Regions from separate parts of the Caulobacter sp. GW821-FHT10A10 genome, predicted to be linked through region 2. Evidence: riboswitches for the same ligand, from Rfam matches in the RefSeq annotation. Region 2 holds a riboswitch; the other holds the start of a gene.
What was found. Region 2 has a riboswitch for cobalamin ahead of AC07NS_RS12685 (TonB-dependent receptor plug domain-containing protein). Riboswitches for the same ligand answer to the same signal wherever they lie in the genome.
Positions count from the first base shown of each region.

Region 1: another riboswitch for cobalamin. It lies ahead of metE (5-methyltetrahydropteroyltriglutamate--homocysteine S-methyltransferase); the one in region 2 lies ahead of AC07NS_RS12685 (TonB-dependent receptor plug domain-containing protein).

Region 1 is NZ_JBWKNV010000001.1:467,345-477,540, reverse strand. Features, by position in the region: gene AC07NS_RS02295 (DnaJ C-terminal domain-containing protein) at 1-258, shown strand, start outside; gene AC07NS_RS02290 (hypothetical protein) at 388-672, shown strand; gene metE (5-methyltetrahydropteroyltriglutamate--homocysteine S-methyltransferase) at 796-3,120, opposite strand; cobalamin riboswitch at 3,235-3,449, opposite strand; gene AC07NS_RS02280 (PepSY domain-containing protein) at 3,607-3,924, shown strand; gene AC07NS_RS02275 (response regulator transcription factor) at 4,051-4,728, shown strand; gene AC07NS_RS02270 (sensor histidine kinase) at 4,751-6,142, shown strand; gene AC07NS_RS02265 (hypothetical protein) at 6,316-7,650, shown strand; gene ccmI (c-type cytochrome biogenesis protein CcmI) at 7,990-9,108, shown strand; gene ccmE (cytochrome c maturation protein CcmE) at 9,105-9,599, shown strand; gene AC07NS_RS02250 (heme lyase CcmF/NrfE family subunit) at 9,596-10,196, shown strand, end outside.
Region 2 is NZ_JBWKNV010000004.1:107,720-117,915, reverse strand. Features, by position in the region: gene cobT (nicotinate-nucleotide--dimethylbenzimidazole phosphoribosyltransferase) at 1-658, opposite strand, end outside; gene cbiB (adenosylcobinamide-phosphate synthase CbiB) at 655-1,614, opposite strand; gene AC07NS_RS12710 (ABC transporter ATP-binding protein) at 1,607-2,389, opposite strand; gene AC07NS_RS12705 (FecCD family ABC transporter permease) at 2,386-3,372, opposite strand; gene AC07NS_RS12700 (ABC transporter substrate-binding protein) at 3,369-4,226, opposite strand; gene cobO (cob(I)yrinic acid a,c-diamide adenosyltransferase) at 4,223-4,840, opposite strand; gene cobD (threonine-phosphate decarboxylase CobD) at 4,837-5,823, opposite strand; gene AC07NS_RS12685 (TonB-dependent receptor plug domain-containing protein) at 5,823-7,721, opposite strand; cobalamin riboswitch at 7,828-8,028, opposite strand; gene cobU (bifunctional adenosylcobinamide kinase/adenosylcobinamide-phosphate guanylyltransferase) at 8,067-8,582, shown strand; gene AC07NS_RS12675 (response regulator transcription factor) at 8,714-9,070, shown strand; gene AC07NS_RS12670 (hypothetical protein) at 9,055-9,195, opposite strand; gene AC07NS_RS12665 (DUF1190 domain-containing protein) at 9,255-9,902, opposite strand; gene AC07NS_RS12660 (DUF350 domain-containing protein) at 9,911-10,196, opposite strand, start outside.

The sequences.
Region 1 (10,196 bases), on a different contig from region 2:
TCGATCCCCGACGCGGTGCTGGGCGGCAAGGTCGAGGCCCCGACGCCCGACGGCCCGGTGAACGTCACCGTCCCCAAGGGCGCCAACAGCGGTTCGAAGCTGCGGCTGAAGGGCCGGGGCCTGGCCGACGCCAAGGGCCACCGCGGCGACCTCTACGCCCGCCTCGTCGTCACTCTGCCCGAGACCATCGACGAGGACCTGGAGAAGTTCGCCCAGGCCTGGCGGGATCAGAAGCCCTATACGCCGAAGCGGCGGTAGGGGCTGGATCCGTTCCTCTATCCTCCGGAGCTGCGCGCCAGGATCCTGAACGTCTGGCGCGCCCGGTCGCTGTTCTGGTGCTTCCGCGCGTCGCACGGCCTGGACCGGCGAAGGCCGCACACGGTGGAGGTGCGGCTCGATCTGCCCGCCGACGCGATCGCGGTGCTGACGCAGGTCGAAGGCTGGCGGATCGCCCGCGCCGACATCGAGCGCGAGATGCTGTTCCTGCGGCGCGAGCAACCCCTGACCAACCGCGCCCTGCGGCTGATGTTCCGCGAGGCGCTGGTGCTGGCGCACCGTCACGACGGGCGGCTGCACTCTTGGCTGCACGCGCCGGGCCTGACGGAGGGGGAGGCGACGCCGCGCGGTCCTTCTCCCCTTGCGGGAGAAGGTGGCGGCGAAGCCGACGGATGAGGGGTTTCTCAGATTTTGGACGCCGCGACAGCTGATCGGCTGTCGCGGCGTTTTGCGTTTGAGAGACCCCTCACCCTCCCATGCTGCGCATGGACCCCTCCCTCTCCCGCAAGGGGAGAGGGATCAGAGTTGCGCCCGCGCCGCCTTGGCCGCCGCGACCATGTTGGCCAGGGCCGGTTCCACTTCCTCCCAGCGACGGGTCTTCAGGCCGCAGTCGGGGTTGACCCAGAGCTGCGACGACGAGAGCCGCTGGCCGGCTTTTTCGAGGAGGTCGAGCATCTCGGGCGCGCCCGGGCTGCGGGGGGCGTGGATGTCGTAGACGCCGGGGCCGATCTGGGCCGGGTAGGCGTAGGCCTCGAAGGCGTCGAGCAGTTCCATCTTCGAGCGGGCGGTCTCGATGGAGATGACGTCGGCGTCCATGGCGCCGATGGCGGCGATGATGTCGTTGAACTCCGAATAGCACATGTGGGTGTGGACCTGGGTCTCGGGACGCACGCCCGAGGCGGCGATGCGGAAGGCCTCGACGGCCCAGGCCAGATAGCCGTCCCAGTCGCCGCGGCGCAGGGGCAAGCCCTCGCGCAGGGCGGCCTCGTCGATCTGGATGATCTTCGCGCCGGCGGCTTCGAGGTCGACGACCTCGTCGCGGACGGCCAGAGCAATCTGACGGCAGGTCTCAGAGCGGGGGATGTCGTCGCGGACGAACGACCATTGCAGGATGGTGACCGGGCCGGTCAGCATGCCCTTCATCGGCCGGGCGGTGAGGGATTGGGCGTAGGCCCACCACTCGACCGTCATGGGCGCGGGGCGCGAGACGTCGCCGTAGAGGATCGGCGGGCGCACGCAGCGCGAGCCGTAGGACTGCACCCAGGCGTGCTTGGTGAAAGTGAAGCCGGTCAGGCGCTCGCCGAAATACTGCACCATGTCGTTGCGCTCGAACTCGCCGTGGACCAGCACGTCGAGGCCGATCTCCTGCTGCCAGGCCACCGCGCGGGCGGTCTCGGCGCGCAGGAAGGCCTGGTAGTCGGCGTCGGGCAGCTGGCCCTTGGCGTGGGCCGCGCGGGCCGCTCGGACGGCGGCGGTCTGGGGGAACGAGCCGATGGTGGTGGTCGGCAGGGGCGGCAGGGAGAGCCTGGCCTGCTGCAGGGCGATGCGCTCGGCGAAGGGCGTGGCGCGGGCGGCGTCGGCCGGGGTGAGGGCGCTGGCGCGGGCCTGGACGGCGGCGTCGTGGATCAGCGGCGAGGTGCGGCGCGAGGCGACGGCGGCGCTGGCGGCGGCGAGTTCAGCTCGGACGGCGGCGCGGCCGTGGTTCAGGGCCTTGGCGAGGATCGCCAACTCCTCCAGCTTCTGGACGGCGAAGGCCAGCCACTGGCTGACTTGCGGGTCGAGGCCGGTCTCGATCGAGAGGTCGAGCGGGGTGTGCAGCAGCGAGCAGGACGGGGCCAGGATCACGCGGTCGGGGCCACGGGCGGAGACGACGGGCTCGACGCGGTCGAGGATGGCCTCGAGGTCGGCGCGCCAGACGTTGCGGCCGTCGACGACGCCGAGCGACAGGACGAGGCTGTCGCGGGCCAGGGCGAGGACGGCGTCCAGGTCGCCGGGCGCGCGGACCAGATCCAGGTGCAGCCCCTCGACCGGCAGGTTGGCGGCGGTGGCGAGATTGTCGCCGTAGGTCCCGAAATAGCTGGCGAGAAGAATGCTGATGCGCGGGGCGGCGTGGGCCAGGGCGCCGTAGGCGCGGCGGATCTCGGCGCGCTCGAAGTCGGTGAGGTCGAGGGCCAGGCAGGGCTCGTCGATCTGCACCCAGTCGGCGCCGGCGGCGGCCAGGCGCTGGAGCAGCTCGGCGTAGACCGGCAGCAGGGCCGACAGCAGCGACAGCGGCTGGAAGTGGCGGTCTTTCGTCTTGGCGAGCTTCAGGAAGGTGACGGGGCCGAGGATGACCGGGCGGGTGTGGATTCCCTGCGCCTTGGCCTCGAGGAACTGGTCGACGACCTTTGTGGAGGTCAGGGCGAAGGCCTGGCCGGGGGCGAGTTCAGGCGCGAGGTAGTGGTAGTTGGTGTCGAACCACTTGGTCATCTCGAGCGCCGGCAGGCCGGTTCCAACGTCGTGCGAGCAGCCGTGGTCGCAGGTCTCGCGCCCTTGCGTACCGCGCGCCATGGCGAAGTAGAGCGGCAGGTCCACGGGGCCGCCGGTCCAGCCGTAGGCGGCCGGGATCGCGCCGACCATGACGGCGGTGTCGAGCACGTGGTCGTAGAGCGAGAAGTCGCCGCTGGGGACGTGGTCGACGCCGAGATCGGCCTGGCGGCGCCAGGCGAGAGCGCGCAGGGCGGCGGCTTCGGTCTCCAGCCCCTCGGCGTCTAGGCGGCCGGCCCAGTGGGCTTCGAGGGCGGTCTTCAGGCGGCGCTGCGGGCCGATGCGGGGAAAGCCGAGGGCGGCGACGGTGACGGTCATTTACTAGCCTCTGTCTCGATGGTGACGGAGGCTGGACGGGGCGCAGGCACGGGCGCGCGAACGGGCTGGCCGACCCGCGCCTGGAGCTAGCGACCAGACCGGGCACCCCGCCGGAGGACGTTATCTGTCGAGGCAGGTCTCCTGGCTCGCGGGTCGACGCCGCCGTCCTGGCCTTCCCGATGCGCCACCGAGTCGAGTTCGGCGCATCAGTGACACGTATCGGACGGCCGCTCGCCGCTTACAGTTGCGGGGGCAGCGCCGGTTTCACACCGGCTTCCCTCTTAGCTTTGGACGCAAAACGTCCGCAGACCACGACCCGCTTATCAAGCCTGGGTCGGCCGGTACTGTCAACAAGAACATAAAGATATCTTTATGTGATCTCCGATTGTGGGCGCGGCGGGGCTTGGACCGTGACAGGACGTCGCACACCGTTCATAAACCCCGCGTTCAGTCTCCATTCAGCCGTGCTCCTCTAAACCGGACGACATGAAGCCGATCCGCGCCATACTCGCCGCAGCCGCCATCGTCGCCGCCCTCCCGGGCGCGGCTCTGGCCCAGCGCGGCCCGGACTCGCTGGGCGCCGACTGGCGCGCCCGGCAGGACCAGGCGCGTGGCGGCGTGCAGTCGGGCCGCCTGGTGCCGCTGAGCGCGGTCATCGACAACATCGCCCGCCGCACCCCCGGCCGTCTGCTCGACGCAGGCCTGGAGGGGCGCAACTACCGCATCCGCTGGGCGACCACGGACGGTCGCCGCATCGACTTCATCGTCGACGCCGAGAGCGGCCGCATCCTCAGCGGCGGGTAGGGCGTGACCGCTGAGACCATGAGCGATTTCGGCGTCCGTCACGCTCTACCTTTTGCTTGCGAGCCTGTTTATCCGGTTCGGACGGGACAGTCCGAACCGGACAGGCTCTAGGGAGTTCCCCGACACATGCGCATCCTGCTCGTCGAAGACGATCCCGACCTGTCGCGCCAGCTGAAGCTGGCCCTCTCCGACGCGGGCTACGCCGTCGACCACGCCGCCGACGGCGAGGAGGCCCAGTTCCTGGGCGAGACCGAGCCCTATGACGCCGTGATCCTGGACCTTGGCCTGCCCAAGGTGGACGGGGTGTCGGTGCTGGAGCGCTGGCGGCGCGGCAATGTCGCAACGCCCGTGCTGATCCTGACCGCCCGGGGCGCCTGGAGCGAGAAGGTCGCCGGCTTCGACGCCGGGGCCGACGACTATCTGACCAAGCCCTTCCACACCGAAGAGCTGCTGGCGCGCCTGCGGGCGCTGCTGCGGCGCTCGGCCGGCCACGCCGCGCCGAGCCTGACCTGCGGCGGCCTGCGCCTGGACCCGCGCGCGGCGCGGGCCAGCGTCAACGGCGAGCCGCTGCGTCTGACCTCGCTGGAATACCGCCTGCTGCACTACATGATGATGCACCAGGGCCGGGTGATCGGCCGCACCGAGCTGGTCGAGCACCTGTACGACCAGGACTTCGACCGCGACAGCAACACCATCGAGGTGTTCATCGGCCGGCTGCGCAAGAAGCTGGGCGCCGACCGCATCGAGACGGTGCGAGGCCTCGGCTACCGCCTGATCCCGCTGGAAGGCGAGACGGCGGGGTGACCGCGCGCGGGGGCGAGGCTTGATGCTCGACTTCCGCAAGCGCTCGCTCGTCCGGCGGCTGGTGCTGCTGGCGGCGATCTGGACGCTGTTCGTGCTGTTGGCGGCCGGGGCCTTCCTGACCGCCCAGTTCCGCGACGCCGCCATCCGCCGCTTCGACCAGTCGCTGGCGGTGCTGACCGACGACCTCTATGCCGGCTCGACGGTGGAGGACGGGGTGGTCAAGGCGCCGTTCCTGACCGACATCCGCGCCACCCGGGCCTATTCCGGCCGCTACTGGGCGATCTTCGCCCAGAAGAGCGGCGGCGGGCTTTCGGCGATCGAGCGTTCGCGCTCGCTGTTCGACAGCGACCTGATGCTGTCCACCGCCCAGATCGACCGGCTGACCGCCGATCCCGGCAAGACCCTCTACTTCGACATGCGCGGGCCGCAGGACAAGCCGCTGCGGGCGGCGGCGATCCTGACGCGGCTGCCGGGGCATCCCGATCCGGTGGTGTTCATCGCCGCCGAGGACCGCTCGCCCATCGACGACGACGCCGACCGCTTCGGCAGGATCACCGCCTTCGCGCTGCTGCTGCTGGGCGTGGGCCTGATCGTGGCCATCGTCTTCCAGGTGCGCTTTGGCCTGCAGCCGATCTTCCGCCTGCGTCGCGAGATCGCGGGGGTGCGCAGCGGCAAAGCCGAAAGGCTGGTCGGACCCTATCCGGAGGAGCTGGAGCCGCTGGCCGGCGAGCTGAACGGCCTCTTGGCGCACAACCAGGAAGTCGTCGAGCGCCAGCGCACCCACGTCGGCAATCTGGCCCACGCCCTGAAGACGCCGCTGTCGGTGATGCTGACCGAGGCCAGCCAGCAGGGCGGGGCGCTGGCGGAAGTCGTCGAGCGCCAGGCCCAGACCATGCGCGAGCAGGTCGACCACCACCTGCGCCGGGCGCGGGCGGCGGCGCGCTCGCAGACCAGCGGCGAGCGCACGCCGGTGGAGCCGATCCTCGACGAACTGGCCGTGACTCTGGAGCGGATCTTCCAGGACAAGAACGACGGGCGGGGCGTGGAGATCGACTGGCGCTGTCCGGAGGACCTGTGCTTCCAGGGCGAGCGGCAGGACTTCATGGAGCTGGCCGGCAACGTCATGGAGAACGCCGGCAAGTGGTCGAAGGCCCGCATCCGCGCCGAGGCCAAGGCGGACGGCGAGGGCCGCATGCTGCTGACCGTCGACGACGACGGTCCGGGCATTCCGGCCGAGCAGCGGGCCCAGGCGCTGAAGCGCGGCCAGCGGATGGACGAGCACACGCCGGGCACCGGGCTTGGCCTGTCGATCGTCGACGAACTGGCGCGGGCCTATGGCGGCTCGGTGACCCTGGACGATTCGCCGCTCGGCGGCCTGCGGGTGGTGCTGTCGCTGCCGCGCGCGGAGGGTTAACGCTACCGCGCGCCACTCTGGCGATAGCGTGCTGTCGTCAAGGTGGAGCTTTCGGCGCCGCGACACTTCGCCTTGCCTTGCGGCGTTGAAAAAGCAGCGGTTTCGGAAAGTCTTAACCTCGTTGGCAACATGGTTGACGCTGCCTGGACATGTACCGTCCCCGGCGGAGATCGATGCCCGCAATCGCCGCGCACAAACTGCAGATCATCCGGACGCTGGTCGAGACCGCGCCCGATGCGGCTCTGCGCAGTCTCGAGCTCGCCCTGGCCAACGCCGGCGGGCAGGGGGCGCTGGCGACCGTGCGGGCCATGGTCGAGGATGAGACCGCCGATCGCTACGTCCGCAACACCATCCTTTCCCCCATCGCGCCGCTGTGCCAGCCGCGCGCCGAGGACCTGCCGCAGTTCCCGCGCCGGGCGCTGGCCCTGCTGTGGAAGGCGCTGAAGGTCGAGGCCCCGCGCCAGGTCGCCGAGGGCGCGGCGCGCTGCAATCCCTGGGATCTCGACAACGGCGCGCCCGACGTCTTCAACGAGCTGTGCAAGATCGCCGCCCGCGGCCTGCGCGCGGCCGAGCGGCCCGAATACATCGCCATCGCCCAGATCTGCGACGCCGACGAACTGGCCGACTATCTCGACCTGTCGGTGATCGTCCGCAACGCCCTGCCGCGGCTGTCGGAATGGGTCAGCCGGATGAGCGGCGAGCGCGCGGCGGCCGCGCGCCTGGCCTATCGCGACGCCTGCGCGATCAGCGACGACGCCGGTCCGCGGATGTTCGAGATGCTGGCGGCCCACCTGCCCGAGCCCTGGCGGATCCTGCGGGTGATCTCGGCGGTGATGGACCGTCCCAACGACCGCTATCTGGCCTCGTCGGAGGTCAAGGAATTCGGCGAGCGGATGCTGGCCGACATCGAGGCCAGCATCGAGCACGTGCGCGGTTTCGACCTGGACGGCGGCGAGGCCTCGGGTCGCTCGGCGGCGGCCTCGGCCCAGCGCATCGCCCACCAGCTGACCGAGTTCGAGCAGGCGGTGGACGTGGCCAAGGACGGCCCGTGGGGCAAGCGCCTGGCCAAGTTCAAGCAGGCCGCGGCCCAGGCGGCCGAGACGCGGATGAACGCCGCCGACAAGGAGCTGGGCCTGGCCCTGCCGCTGCGGCCGATCTCGATGATGGGCAAGATGGGCGGCGGCAAGGGCGTGCCGAAGCTGGAGGAAGCCCCGGACGCGATCCTGGTGCGCCGCGCGACCTCGGCCCTGGCGTTCATCGAGGACCTGCGTCCCTGCGCGGCCCAGGCCGGCTACGGCTCGACCCGCGCCAAGGTGCTGGAGAAGCTGAACCAGCGGCTGGACCAGTACATCGAGGACAGCCTGCACGTGGCCCGCACCGGCGAGGGCGGCGACCCGCAGGTGGCCCGCGCCTATCTCGAGATCGCCGCGGCCTACATCGCCCACACCCGCGACGAGAAGACCGCCGAGATCGTCCGCCGACGGGCCGTGGCGGCGATGGCGGCTTAGGCGCGCACAGCGTCTTCACGGCTCTTGGGACGGTGGGATCCACCGTTTTAAGCCCTCGGCTTGGACACCCCTCCGGTCGCCTTCCTGGGCCTTGTGCCCAGGATCCATCGTTCAGCCGCTCAGACCTTTCGAGGCTGGTCGAGGTCTGAGCGATCGCCGGCATGGGCCCTCGCCAGAAGGGCGAGGGAGGCAGCTTTGGGGGGACTGGTCAGATCCTAGGCCTCTGAGGTCGAGCCAGGACTCGGCGGGCGCTGCGGCGCAATCTGGGCCTTACGTGTTTTTTTCACTGACGCGCGGATCGATCTGCGGCTAACAGCGAACCATGATCGGTTTCTGGCCATGATATTTTTTTGGATTGGCGCCGCGGGTCTGTCCGCCGCCGCCGCCGCCCTGGTGCTGCGGGGCGCCGCGCACGGGCTCGCGCCCGTTGGCGACGACCCGGCCCTGGCCGTCCATCGCCGGCAGCTTTCCGAGATCGACGACCTGGCCGAGCGCGGCCTGCTGGCGGAGGGCGAGCTGAAGGCCGCCCGCGCCGAGGCCGGCCGTCGGCTGCTGGCCGCCGCCGACCAGGGCGCGGCCGACTGGCCCCAGGACGGGAAAGGTCCGCGCCGCGCGGTGGTGGCCGTGGCCGCGCTCGCGGCGCTGTCGGCCGTGGTGGTCTACGTGGTGGTGGGCGCGCCGGGCGCGGCCGATCAGCCCTTCGCCCGCCGGGTGGCCGAGTGGAAGTCGAGCGATCCGTCGATGCTGGACCCGCCGCGCATCGCCGCGGTGCTGGAGCAGGCGGCCAAGACCCGGCCCAACGATCCCGAGCTCTATCGCAACCTCGCCCTGGTGCGCATCGCCGGCGGCGACGCCGTGGGCGCGGGCGAGGCCCTGCGCCGCGCCGTGCGCCTGGCCCCGCAGCGCGCCGACCTGTGGACGGCGCTGGGCGAGACCTTCGTGGCCGGCGACAACGGCCAGGTCGGCCCCGACGCTCGCATGGCCTTCGCCGAGGCCCTGAAGCGCGACCCCGCCGACCTTTCCGCCCGCTATCACCTGTCCAAGGCCCTGATCGCCGACGGCAAGCTGGACGAGGGCCTGGCCGGCTGGCGCGCCCTGCTGGCCTCGCTGCCGCCGGCCGACGAGCGCCGCGCGATCCTGGCCGGCGAGATCGACCGCACGGCCAAGGCCGGCCGGCTGGTCGAACCGAATTCGCAGGCCGCCCAGGCTGCCGCCGATGGCGGCGTCACGCCCGAGATGATCCAGGGCATGGTCGACAGTCTGGCCGCCAAGCTGGCCGCCGATCCCGACAACGCCGACGGCTGGGTGCGGCTGGTCCGCGCCTATGGCGTGCTGGGCGACACGGCTCGTCGTGACGCGGCCCTGAAGACCGCGACCGAGCGCTTCAAGGACCAGCCGCGCGTGCTGGCCGCCCTGCGCCAGGCCGCTGACACGCCGCCCGCTTCGAGCCCCCGATGAGCTTCCTGCCCAAGTCCCGCAAGGTGCGCCGACGCCTGACCATCCTGCTAGCGATCGCGCCGGTCGCCGCCCTGGCGGCGGGCCTGGCGCTGTACGGCATGCGGGACTCGATCTCGCTGTTCTACACCCCGGCCCAGGCCCAGGAGGCCCACGTGCCGGCCGGCCGCAAGGTGCAGCTGGGCGGGCTGGTCCAGGCCGGCAGCGTGGTCAAGCACCCAAACGGCCTGGTGGAGTTCGTCGTCGCCGACCAGAAGGCGACCAGCAAGGTGCGCTACCAGGGCGACCTGCCCGACCTGTTCCGCGAGGGGCAGGGGATCGTCGCCTCCGGATCGTTCGACGAAAGCGGCGTGTTCGTCGCCAAGCAGGTGCTGGCCAAGCACGACGAGCGCTACATGCCGCGCGAGGTGGCCAAGGCCATCAAGGAGCAAGGCGAGTGGCGCGGCGAGGGGGCTCCCCCGCCGTCCTACGGTGAGGGAAAGACCGCCAGATGATCGTCGAGTTCGGCGCGTTCGCCCTGGTCCTGGCCCTGGTGCTGTCGGTCGCCCAGAGCGGTCTTTCCGCCGCCGGGGCGCTGAGGCGGTCGGGCGCGCTGGCGGGGGCGGGACGCGGCGCGGCCGTGGCGACCTTCGCGGCCCTGGTGTGCGCCTTCGCCGCCCTGATCCACGCCTTCGTGACCTCCGACTTCTCGGTGGCCAATGTGGCGGCCAACTCCCACACCGCCAAGCCGCTGCTCTACAAGGTGGCCGGCGCCTGGGGCAGCCACGAGGGCTCGATGCTGCTGTGGTGCCTCGTCTTGACCGGCTACGGCGCGGCCATGGCGGTGTTCGGCGAGCGCCTGCCGCCGCGCCTGCGGGCCTGGGCCATCGCCGTGCAGGGCGCGCTGGGCGTGCTGTTCCTGGCCTACACCGTCTTCGCCTCGAACCCGATGACCCGCCTGCCGGACCCGCCGGTGGAGGGCCGCTCGCTCAATCCGCTGCTGCAGGACTGGGCGCTCGCCGTGCATCCGCCGTTCCTTTATTCGGGCTATGTCGGCTTTTCGGTGGTGTTCTCGCTGGCGATCGCCGCCCTGATCGAGGGCAAGGTCGACG
Region 2 (10,196 bases):
GGGCGGCGGCGCGGCCGATGGCGGCGGCCTTCTTGGCCAGACCAGCCTCGTCGTGCCCCGTCCCCTGGCCGACGCAGGCCTCCAGCGGCGCCGGCGCCAGGCGGTGCATGACCAGCGCCGCGGCCGAGCTGTTGCCGATGCCCATCTCGCCGATGGCCAGCACATCGGCCGCTTCGAGGGCGCGACCCGCGATCTCGATCCCGCGCGTCAGGGCCAGCGCCGTCTCTTCCGGCGTCAGCGCGGCTTCGCGGGCGGCGTTGCGGGCGCCCTGACGCACCTTGGCGTCGATCAGGTCCGGATGGGCCGGCAGTTCTGCGGCGACGCCGGCGTCCACCACCTTCACCGACACGCCGGTGGCCTTGGCGAAGGCGCTGACGCTGGAGCGGCCGCTCAGGAACAGGCCGACCATCGCGACGGTGACGCTGGACGGATAACTGGAGACGCCTTCCTCGGTCAGCCCATGATCGCCGGCGAACACCAGCAGGGCGGCGCGGGCGGCGCGGGGCGAGAGGCTCCCCTCGATCAGGCCCAGCTGGACGGCCAGGTCCTCGACCCGGCCCAGCGACCCCGGCGGCTTGGCCTTGCCGTCGAGCTTGGCGCGCAAGCTCGCTTCCAGGGCGCGGTCGACGGCGGCGATGGCGGGGGGCGTGAAGGTCATTGCACAAGTCTCCAGCCGGCGGCGCAGGCCAGGGCCACCAGCAGCCACAGCAGGGCGCAGGACCGGCGGTAGATCCGCAGGCCCCGGCGCAGGTCGGTCAGGTCGGGCGCGCGGCCGTCGCCGAAGCTCGGACGCTCCGTGGCCTCGCCGTCATAGCGGGCCGGGCCGCCCAGCTTGACGCCGAGGGATCCAGCCATGGCGGCCTCCGGCCAGCCGGCGTTGGGCGAGGCGTGCTTGCGGGCGTCGCGGCGCATGATCGCCCAGCCGCCGCGCGCACCCGAGGCCAGGCAGATCAAGGCCCCCGCCAGTCGCGCGGGGACGAAGTTCATCACGTCGTCGGTCCGGGCCGCCGCCCAGCCGAACGATCGCCAGCGCGGCTCCATGTGGCCGATCTGGCTGTCGGCGGTGTTCACCGCCTTGTAGGCGAAGAGGCCGGGCAGGCCGAACAGGGTCAGCCACGAGGCCGGGGCCACGACCCCGTCGTTGAAGCTCTCGGCCAGGCTCTCCAGCGCCGCCGCCGTGATCCCGTGCAGGTCCAGCTCCTCGACGTCGCGCCCGACGATCTTGCCGACCGCGATACGGGCGGCGGGCAGGTCGCCGGCCTCCAGCGGGTCGAGCACGGCCATCACGTGCTGGTGCAGGCTGCGTTGGGCCAGGCCCAGGGTGGCGATCAGCGCAATCGCCAGGGTCGCCAGTAGGCCGCTGTCGAACATCGACTCCAGCGCGCCGCCGATCAGCACCGCGCCGAGGATCAGCAGCGCCACGGTGACGACGCCCAGCTCTCGCCGCCGCAGCTCCGAGGTCTCCGGCCGGTTCCAGCGCCGCTCCAGGGCGTCGATGGCCTTGCCGACCCAGGTGACCGGATGGGGGATGGCCGCGTGCAGGCTCGCCGGATAGCCGACCAGGGCCTCGATCACGAGGGCCAGCGGAGGGGCGAGCAGCAGCGGTTCAGCCATGGCGTCCGACCAGTTCGATCAGCGGGCCGGTCTGGCCCTCCACCACCCTTGCCGTGACTCCGTAGGCCCTGGCCAGGACATCCGGGGTCAGGGCCTCGCGCGGCGGGCCGTCGGCGATCAGCTTGCCGTCCACCAGCACCAGCACCCGGTCGGCCAGGCGCGCGGCCACGGCCAGGTCGTGCAGGGTCATGACCACGCCCTGGCCGTCCTTGGCGGCGAAGTCGCGCATCAGGTCCACGGCGTCGAGCTGATGGCCGGGATCCAGCCCCGCCAGCGGCTCGTCGGCCAGCAGCCACGACGGCTCGCCGGCCAGCACCCGGGCGAACAGGGCCCGGCCGCGCTCGCCGCCCGACAAGCTCTTGACCTCGCGCAGGGCCAGGTCTTCGAGATGGGTCTGCTTCAGGGCCTTGGCCACGGCCAGGTGGTCGGCTTCGGAGAGACCGCGCGCGCCGCTGTGCGGCGTGCGGCCAAGGCCCACCAGGGTCTCGACATCGACAGCCCAGGCCACCTCCGGCGTCTGCGGCAGGAAGCCGATGCGCCGCGCCCGCTCGCGATGCGCCAGCGAGGCCAGGGGCGCGCCGCCCAGGATCACACTACCGGCGTCTGGCTTGCGCAGGCCCGCCAGGCAGGCCAGCAGGGTGGACTTGCCCGCGCCGTTGGGGCCGACCACGGCGGTCACCTCGCCGGGATGGAACTCTGCGCTGACGCCCTGCAGTACCGGGCGGCCGCCCAAGGCGACGCTCAGATTCTGGGCTGAAAGCAGTGCGGCGCTCATGCAAGCCTCCGGCGCATGGTGATCAGGAGGGCCAGGAAGAACGGCCCGCCGACGGCGGCCGTGGCCACGCCCAGCCGCATCTCGGCGGCCGACGGGGTCAGGCGCACCATGATGTCGGCCGCCAGCACCAGGGCCGAGCCGACCAGGGCCGAGGGGATGAGCAGGGCGCCTGGCCGGTGCCCGACCAGCGGCCGCACCAGGTGCGGGGCGATCAGGCCGACGAAGCCGATCAGGCCTGTGACGGCGACGCTGGCGCCCGAGGCGACGCCGACGCCGACGGCCAGCAGCACCCGCACCGCAGACAGGTTGACGCCGAGGGCCGCCGCGCCAGTTTCGCCCAGGGTCAGGGCGTCCAGCGAGCGCGGCAGGGTCAGCAGCACAGCAAGGCCGGCCACGATCAGCGGCACGGCCAGCCGCACCTCGTCGACGCTGCGGTCGGCCAGCGAGCCCAGGAGCCAGCTGATGATCTCCTGCGCCGCCCATGGATTGGGGGCCAGCGACAGGGCGAGCGCGACGCCGGCGCTGGCCACGGTGTTCAGGATCACCCCGGCCAGCAGGAAAGTCACCGTGCCGCCGGTCGTGCCGGCCAGGGCCAGCATCAGTCCGACCCCCACGGCCGCGCCGAGGATGGCGCAGGCCGGCAGCAGCCAGGTCGCGGTGAAGGCCAGGCCCAGATAGAGGCTCATCACCGCCCCCAGCGCCGCCATCGACGACACGCCCAGCACGCCCGGATCGGCCAGCGGGTTGCGGGTGTAGCCCTGCATGGCCGCGCCCGACATGCCCAGCGCCGCGCCGATGGCCACGGCCAGCACGGTGCGCGGCAGGCGCAGTTCGAAGATGATCGCCCAGCGCGGGTCGGATCGATCGACCCAGGCGCTCCACGGCGCCCAGACGCGGCCGCTCATCAGCGACAGCCCGAAGAGGACCGTCACGGCCAGCAGCAGGCCCGCGATCAGCAGCCAGGTTCGGCGATTATGGCTCATGCGCGGGCCTTCAGGGCGTTGCGGCGGGCGGCCGCCAGGGTGGCGGCGGTGTGGATCAGGGTCGGGCCGCCGCAATAGAGCAGCCGCTCGGGGAAGGTCTCGCGGGTCATGCGATGGCTGACCTTGGCCAGGGCGGGGTGGTTGAGCATCCGCTCGGCCCAGGTCGGGGCGTCCGGACGGGCCTGTCCGGCCAGCAGCACCTGCGGCGGATCGGCCAGCAGCCGCTCCAGAGAGACGTTGCCCCACTTCTTGAGGCCGTAGCGGCTGGCGACGTTCTTGAAGCCCGTGCGGGTCAACATCTCGTCCACCAGCGTGCCTTCGCCGGCCGCGAAGCCGTTGGGCTGGAAGACCAGCGCCTCCAGCGGCCTGGATCCCGGCGACGGGGCGGCGGCGGCCAGGGCTTGGTCGATGCGGGCGATCAGCGCCTCGCCGCGCTCCGGATGACCGGCCGCCTCGGCGATGCGGCGGATGTCTTCCTGGTTCTCGGCCCAGCTGTTGGGCACCTTGAAGAGCTCTGCCCGCACGCCCAGGCGCTTCAGCGCCGCGCGGGTGGCCGGCGAGGAGTGGGCCGCGCTCAGCACCACATGGGGGCGCAGGGCAATCACCTCCTCGGCGCTCTCGTAGGTGATCGGATAGGATTTGGCCCGCTGCGCGATGCTCGATTGCTGCGGATCGCGGGCGTAGTGGCTCAGCGCCGCGATCTGGTCGCGATCGGCGACCTCGACCAGCACGCCGTCCAGGCACGGATTGAGCGAAACGAGGCGCGGCTTCTTGACCGGCGCCCAGGGCGCGGACGCTCCAAGGCCGACGACAAGGCCCGCGCCGAGCGCGACACGCCTGCCGAGGTCAGTCAAAACTCCACCCCGCGCTGGGCCTTGAAGCCCTGCTCGAAGGGATGCTTGATCAGGGTCATCTCGGTGACCAGATCGGCGATCTCCAGCAGCTGCGGCTTGGCGTTGCGGCCGGTCAGGCAGACATGCTTGTCGTTGGGGCGGGCCTTCAGCACCTCCACCACCTCGTCGATGTCGAGATAGTCGTAGCGCAGGGCGATGTTGATCTCGTCCAGCAGCACGAAGTCGAGCGTCGGATCAGCGATCATCGCCTTGCTCTCCTCCCACGCCGCCTTGGCCGCGGCGACGTCGCGCTCGCGGTCCTGGGTGTCCCAGGTGAAGCCTTCGCCCATGACGCGGTAGCGCACCTGGTCGGGAAAGCGGCTGAAGAACAGGCGCTCGCCGGTCTTCCACTTGCCCTTGATGAACTGCACCACGCCCACCTGCATGCCCCATCCCAGCGAGCGGGCGACCATGCCGAAGCCGGCCGAGGACTTGCCCTTGCCGTCGCCGGTGTGAACCAGCAGCAGACCCTTCTCCAGGGTCTTGGTCTTCATCAGCTCTTCGCGCTCGGCCTTCAGGGCGCGCATGGCCTCGGCGTGCTGCTCGTTGGCGTCGCCAATATCGGAGGGGCTCATCGCGGTATCTCCAGGGCGGCCGCCAGGCGCGACCAGTCGGCGTCGAATCCGGGCAGGCCGAAGCGTAGCAGGCTCGGGTCGTGATCGAAGGGCCGCGTCAGGATCCCGGCGCGCGCCAGGGCCTCGAAGCGGGCCGGGGCGTCGGCAGCGCGGGCCAGGCGGAACAGGCTTGTCCCGCCGACCACCTCGAAACCGGCGCCGACAAGCAGGGCGTCCAGCCGCGCGGCGTCGTCGGCCAGGCTGGCGCGCGCGGCGTTCGCCCAGGCGGTGTCGGGATAGGCCGCTAGGCCCGCCGCAAGGGCGGGGGCGGAGAGGGGCCATTCGCCCAGCGTCTCGCGCAGGCGGCGGGCGAGGGCGGGTCGGGCGATCACGAAGCCCAGTCGCAGGCCCGCCAGACCGTAGAACTTGCCGAATGAGCGCAGCACGATCAGCCGCTCATGGCCGGGCGCGCCGGCGAAGGCTGCGACCGACAGCGACGGCTCGCACTCGACGAACGCCTCGTCGACCACCGCGCCGCGCTGGCCCAGCGCCAGCACCGCCTCGGGCGCAAGGTTGCGGCCGTCGGGATTGTTGGGGTTCACCACCACGCAGAGGTCGGCCTCGTCCGGATCGGCCACGACCTCGGAACCGACACGCCGCCAGGCCAGCGGATGGCTGGAATAGGTGGGAACCGGCAGGCTGACCCGACCTCGTGGCAGGATCTTGGGCAGCAGGCGGATCGCCGTCTCGCTGCCGGGCACGGCGACCACCCGGGCGGGGTCGTCCACGCCGAAGGCCTTCGCCGCGACGGCTTCGAGCTTGGCCAGGTCGGCCGGATCGGGCAGGCGGCCCCAGTCCTCGAAGGCCTGGGGGGGAACCGGATAGGGGCGGGGATTGATCCCCGTCGACAGGTCCAGCCAAGGCGCGGGCGCATCCGGAAAACGCGCCCGCGCCGCCGCCAGGCGGCCGCCGTGTCCGGAAAGGGACGACGGCGAACCGCTCATCAGAACTTCGCCCGCAGGCCGACGAAGGCGCCGCGGCCCAGCGAGCCGTAGCGGTAGATGGTCTCGTAGTCCTCGTCGAACAGGTTCTCGACGCGGCCATAGACCTCGAAGCCCTCCTTCACCGGGTAGGAGGCGCGCAGATCGACCAGGGTGTAGCCCTTCAGCACGCGGGTGTTGGTCGCGTTGTCGAAGCTGTCGCCGACCGATTGGACGCTGACGCCCGTCTTCAGGCCGTTCGTCCAGGCATAGTCGGCCTCGACCGTGGCGGTCTCGTCGGCGCGGCGCGCCAGGCGCTTGCCGTAGGTCGAGCCGGCCGAACGGTTCTGGGCCTTCATGTCCGTGTAGTTGGCGCTGAAGGTCAGGCGGTCGGTGGCCTTGAAGCTGGCTTCCAGCTCGACGCCGTCGGTCTTGGCCTTGGCGATGTTGGCGTAGAGGTAGGTCAGGGAGTCGAAGTCGATCTGGTTGGTCACGTCGCGGGTGAACCAGGTCAGCGAACCGCGCAGGCGGCCGTCCAGCAGGCTGTGCTCGACGCCCAGGTCCCAGCTCTCGGCTTCTTCCGGCTTCAGCGTCGTCAGGCCATAGGGGCTGTAGAGCTGGTACAGCGACGGGGCCTTGAAGCCTTCACCGTAGTTGATCCGGAACACCGTCGCGCCGGCGTTGGGGGTATAGGCCGCGCCGGCCTGCACCGTGGTGGCGTCGCCGAAGGCCGAGTGGTCGTCGCGGCGCACGCCGCCGGTCAGGGTCAGGCCCGCGACCGGCTTGGCCTGCAGTTGCAGGTAGGCGCTGTCGAGGTTGGCCGCGTGACGGTCGGGCGTCGGGTTGGGGTCATAGGTCGCCGGCGAGGCGGTGCGGAACCACGAGCGCTCGCTCTCGACGCCGAAGACCGCGCGCAGGGTCTCGCTGATCGTCCAGGTGCCTTGGTATTCGAGCCGGGCGTTGGTGCCCTTGGCGTCGAAGGTCTTGGGAACGCTTGAGTCCGGATCGAAGTTGTCGCGATCGGTCTGGGTGTAGGCCAGGGCGACCCGGCTCTCCAGGACGCCGTCGAAGCCCGTCATGCGCACGCCGCTGTAGGTCAGGATTTCCTTGGTCTTGGCGTACTCGTTGGTGTCGGCGAAGCTGTAGGCGGGGGCCGGGAAGCCGTCCACGTCGGCCTTGGAGTCGGCGTAGTAGGCGCGCAGGTCCAGGGTCGCCCAGTCGGTCAGCTTCAGGTCGACGCGGCCCGACAGGCCGTAGTTGCGATAGCCGTCCTTTTCCTTGCCGCCATAGGCCTTGTCGAAGGCCGAGACGCCGCCGGTGGTGTAGTAGCCGCCGGCCAGACGCCAGCCGCCCCAGTCGCCGCCGGCGCCCACGCCGACGCGGCCGTAGGCGGTGTCGCGCGAGCCGCCTTCGACGGTGACGTCGGTGGCCAGGTCGCCGGTCGGGGTCTTGGTCAGCATGTTGATCACGCCGCCGATGGCCTCGCTGCCCCACAGGGTCGACTGCGGGCCGCGCAGCACCTCGATGCGGCTGACGTCGCCGGCCAGCAGGTTGGCGAAGTTGTAGCCGCCGCCCGTCGAGGACGGGTCGTTCAGCTTGACTCCGTCGATCAGCACGACGGTCTGGTCGGTCTCGGCCCCGCGGATGCGCAGCTGGGTGGTGGTGCCGACGCCGCCGTTGCGGGTCACGGTGACGCCGGGCGTGCGGGCCAGCACGTCCGAGATGATCACCGCCTGGACGCTCTCCAGCTTGGCGGCGTCGATCACCGTGGTGGCGACCGCCGTCTCAGACTGCTTTTCGGGCGCGCGGCTGGCGGTGACGATCACTTCGTCGACCGCCGAGGCGGTGTCCGCGAAGGCGCAGGCCGGCAGGGCCAGGGCGGGAACTGCGGCCATCAGGGCCAGCAGGGAAACAGGGCGCATGTCATTCCTCCGTGCGCGACAAGAAGGAGCGTGTTCTCGTGAACACGCCCGGACCGAAGCGTCGCCATGCGGGAAGACCCGATCGTACGGCGCACCCCGGCCGGACGAAGGACGACCGCGACAGGCAGGTCTCCTGGCTCGCGGGTCATCGTTGCTGCGCGTCGCCTTCCCAGCTCTCTTCCGAGGAACAGACCCAGTGGCATGTGACGCGCGAACTCGCCGCTTACAGTTGCGGGGGCAGCCCGGGTTTCACACCCGAGTTCCCTTTTCATCCTCTTTGGGAGGAACCTGTCGCGCTGGCTGGACTATAGGGTGCGCCGCACACCGTCAATCTGGAGTTCCCCGTTGTCACTGACCCTGGTTCTAGGCGGCGCGCGCTCGGGTAAGAGCGCCTTCGCGCAACGGGCGGCCGAGGCGAAGGCCGCCGCGGTCGGCGTCCGACCGGTGATGGTCGTCACCGCCCAGGCCTTCGACGCCGAGATGGAGGTGCGCATCGCTCGTCACCAGGCCGATCGCGGAGAGGGCTGGATCACCCTGGAGGCGCCCATCGATCTCGTGTCCGCCTTGCATGGCCTGCCGTCGGGCGGCGTGGCGGTGGTCGATTGCCTGACCCTTTGGTTGACCAATCTCATGCTGGCGGAAAAAGATCTTTCGACCGAAGCGGCAGCGCTGGTCGCGTCCGCCGCCGCCTTCGATGGCGAGCTCTGGCTGGTGTCCAACGAGGTCGGCTGGGGCGTCGTGCCCGACAACGCCTTGGCCCGCAGGTTCCGCGACGAGGCCGGCCGGCTGCATCAGGCCCTGGCGGCCGCCTCCGACGCCGTCGAACTGGTCGTGGCCGGACTAAGCCTGCGGATGAAGTGATTCTCGGCGCTCTCGCCCAGCTTGCTCAACTTTCGGCTATGCGACGATTGCGCACGCTGACACCGGGGGCGCAGGCATGGTTAAGACCTGTTTACACATTCGAATTCACTTAATTCGACGGGCGGGCTGCCATGCGACGGATCCTCATCGCCGAAGACGACATGCTGCTTGGCGGCGTCTACGAGGTCCTGCTGGAAGAGGCGGGTTTCGAGGTCCTTTGGAGCCGGGACGGCCAGGAGGCCCTGGAAGCCTTTGACGCCTTCGCGCCCGACCTGTTGATCACCGACAACGCCATGCCGCGCATGACCGGCGCCGAACTGATCCGTTCGCTCGAAGGGCGGGGTACGCCGGTGCTGATGGTCTCGGCCAGCGATCCGAGCATGCTGCAGGTCGAGCCCGACCAGTGGCTCGAAAAGCCTGTGACGCCGGCTCGTCTGCTGTCGGCCGTGCGCGCCATGGAGCGGGCTGGCGTTCAGGCGGCGGCCTGAAGTCCCACGGCCACGGCGGTCGCGAACAACCCCAGACCCAGACCCCAGGCGGCGCAGAAGGCCAGGGTGGGGTGGCGCTGCCACCAGCGCGGCTGGGGAACACCCGTGATGGTCTTGTCGGTCATGCGGTCGTCTCGCGTGGTCGTCGAGCAACCAACGCGAGACGCCGTACCTCTAGTTCCCTCTAACCGCCGAAGCCGCGCGAGCCGCCGCCGAAGCCGCCGCGCGAGATGACGCTGCTGCGGCTCTGCACGCGGGACGGGGCTTCGTAGCGCGAGGGGGCGTCGAAGCTGTCGGTGCGCACCCGGCTGCGGCCGGTCAGGTAGTCGCGCGACACCGGATAGCCAGAGCCGCTGTAGTAGGTGCCGTCGCGGTCGCGGTACATCGGCGCGCCGCGATAGCCGCGGTTGTTCATGCCTTCCAGCGCCTGGCCGATGATGAAACCGGTCAGCAGCGGGGTGAAGAAGCTGCCGCCGCCGTTGGCCTGGCTGCGCGGCACGCACTGATCGACGCCGTAGCGCTCCTCGCAGCTCTGCTGGTCGGAGAACTTCGGCGCGTTCTCGGCGCTGGCCTTCTGGGCCTCGTCATAGGCGGTCTGGCACTGGTCGGCGGTGAAGTCGCCCGAGGCCTTGCACTCGTCGAGATTGGCGAAGCTGGAGGCGTCGACCTTCTTGCCCGAGACGGCCGCCGGGGGATCGCCCCACTGGGTGGCCGAGCCGGGATCGTCGCACGCGACCAGGGTGAAGGCCGAGCCGGCCATCAGGCCCGTCAGCGCCACGGCGCTGGAGCGCTTGCGGCGCTTGGGAGCGGGCAGGGGGGAATGGGCGTTCATGTCCGGCCTCACGAGGTCATGCAGGCGGCGTTCAGCAGGCCGACGGCCAGCGAGATCGAGGCCAGGTAGACGCCGGCGGCGACCTCGGCCTTCTCGATCCGGTCGATCAGGTCCTTGAGCACCGTGAACCGCACCAGGGTGAAGGCGGCGATCTGGATGACGGCGGCCAGGGTGGCCCAGGCGGCGAACTCCAGCAGGCTGACGGTGTGGCTGAGCGCGGACGCCAACGGCAGCACATAGCCGACCACGGCGCCGCCCAGAGCGATGGCCGCGGCGACGTTGCCCTCGCGGATC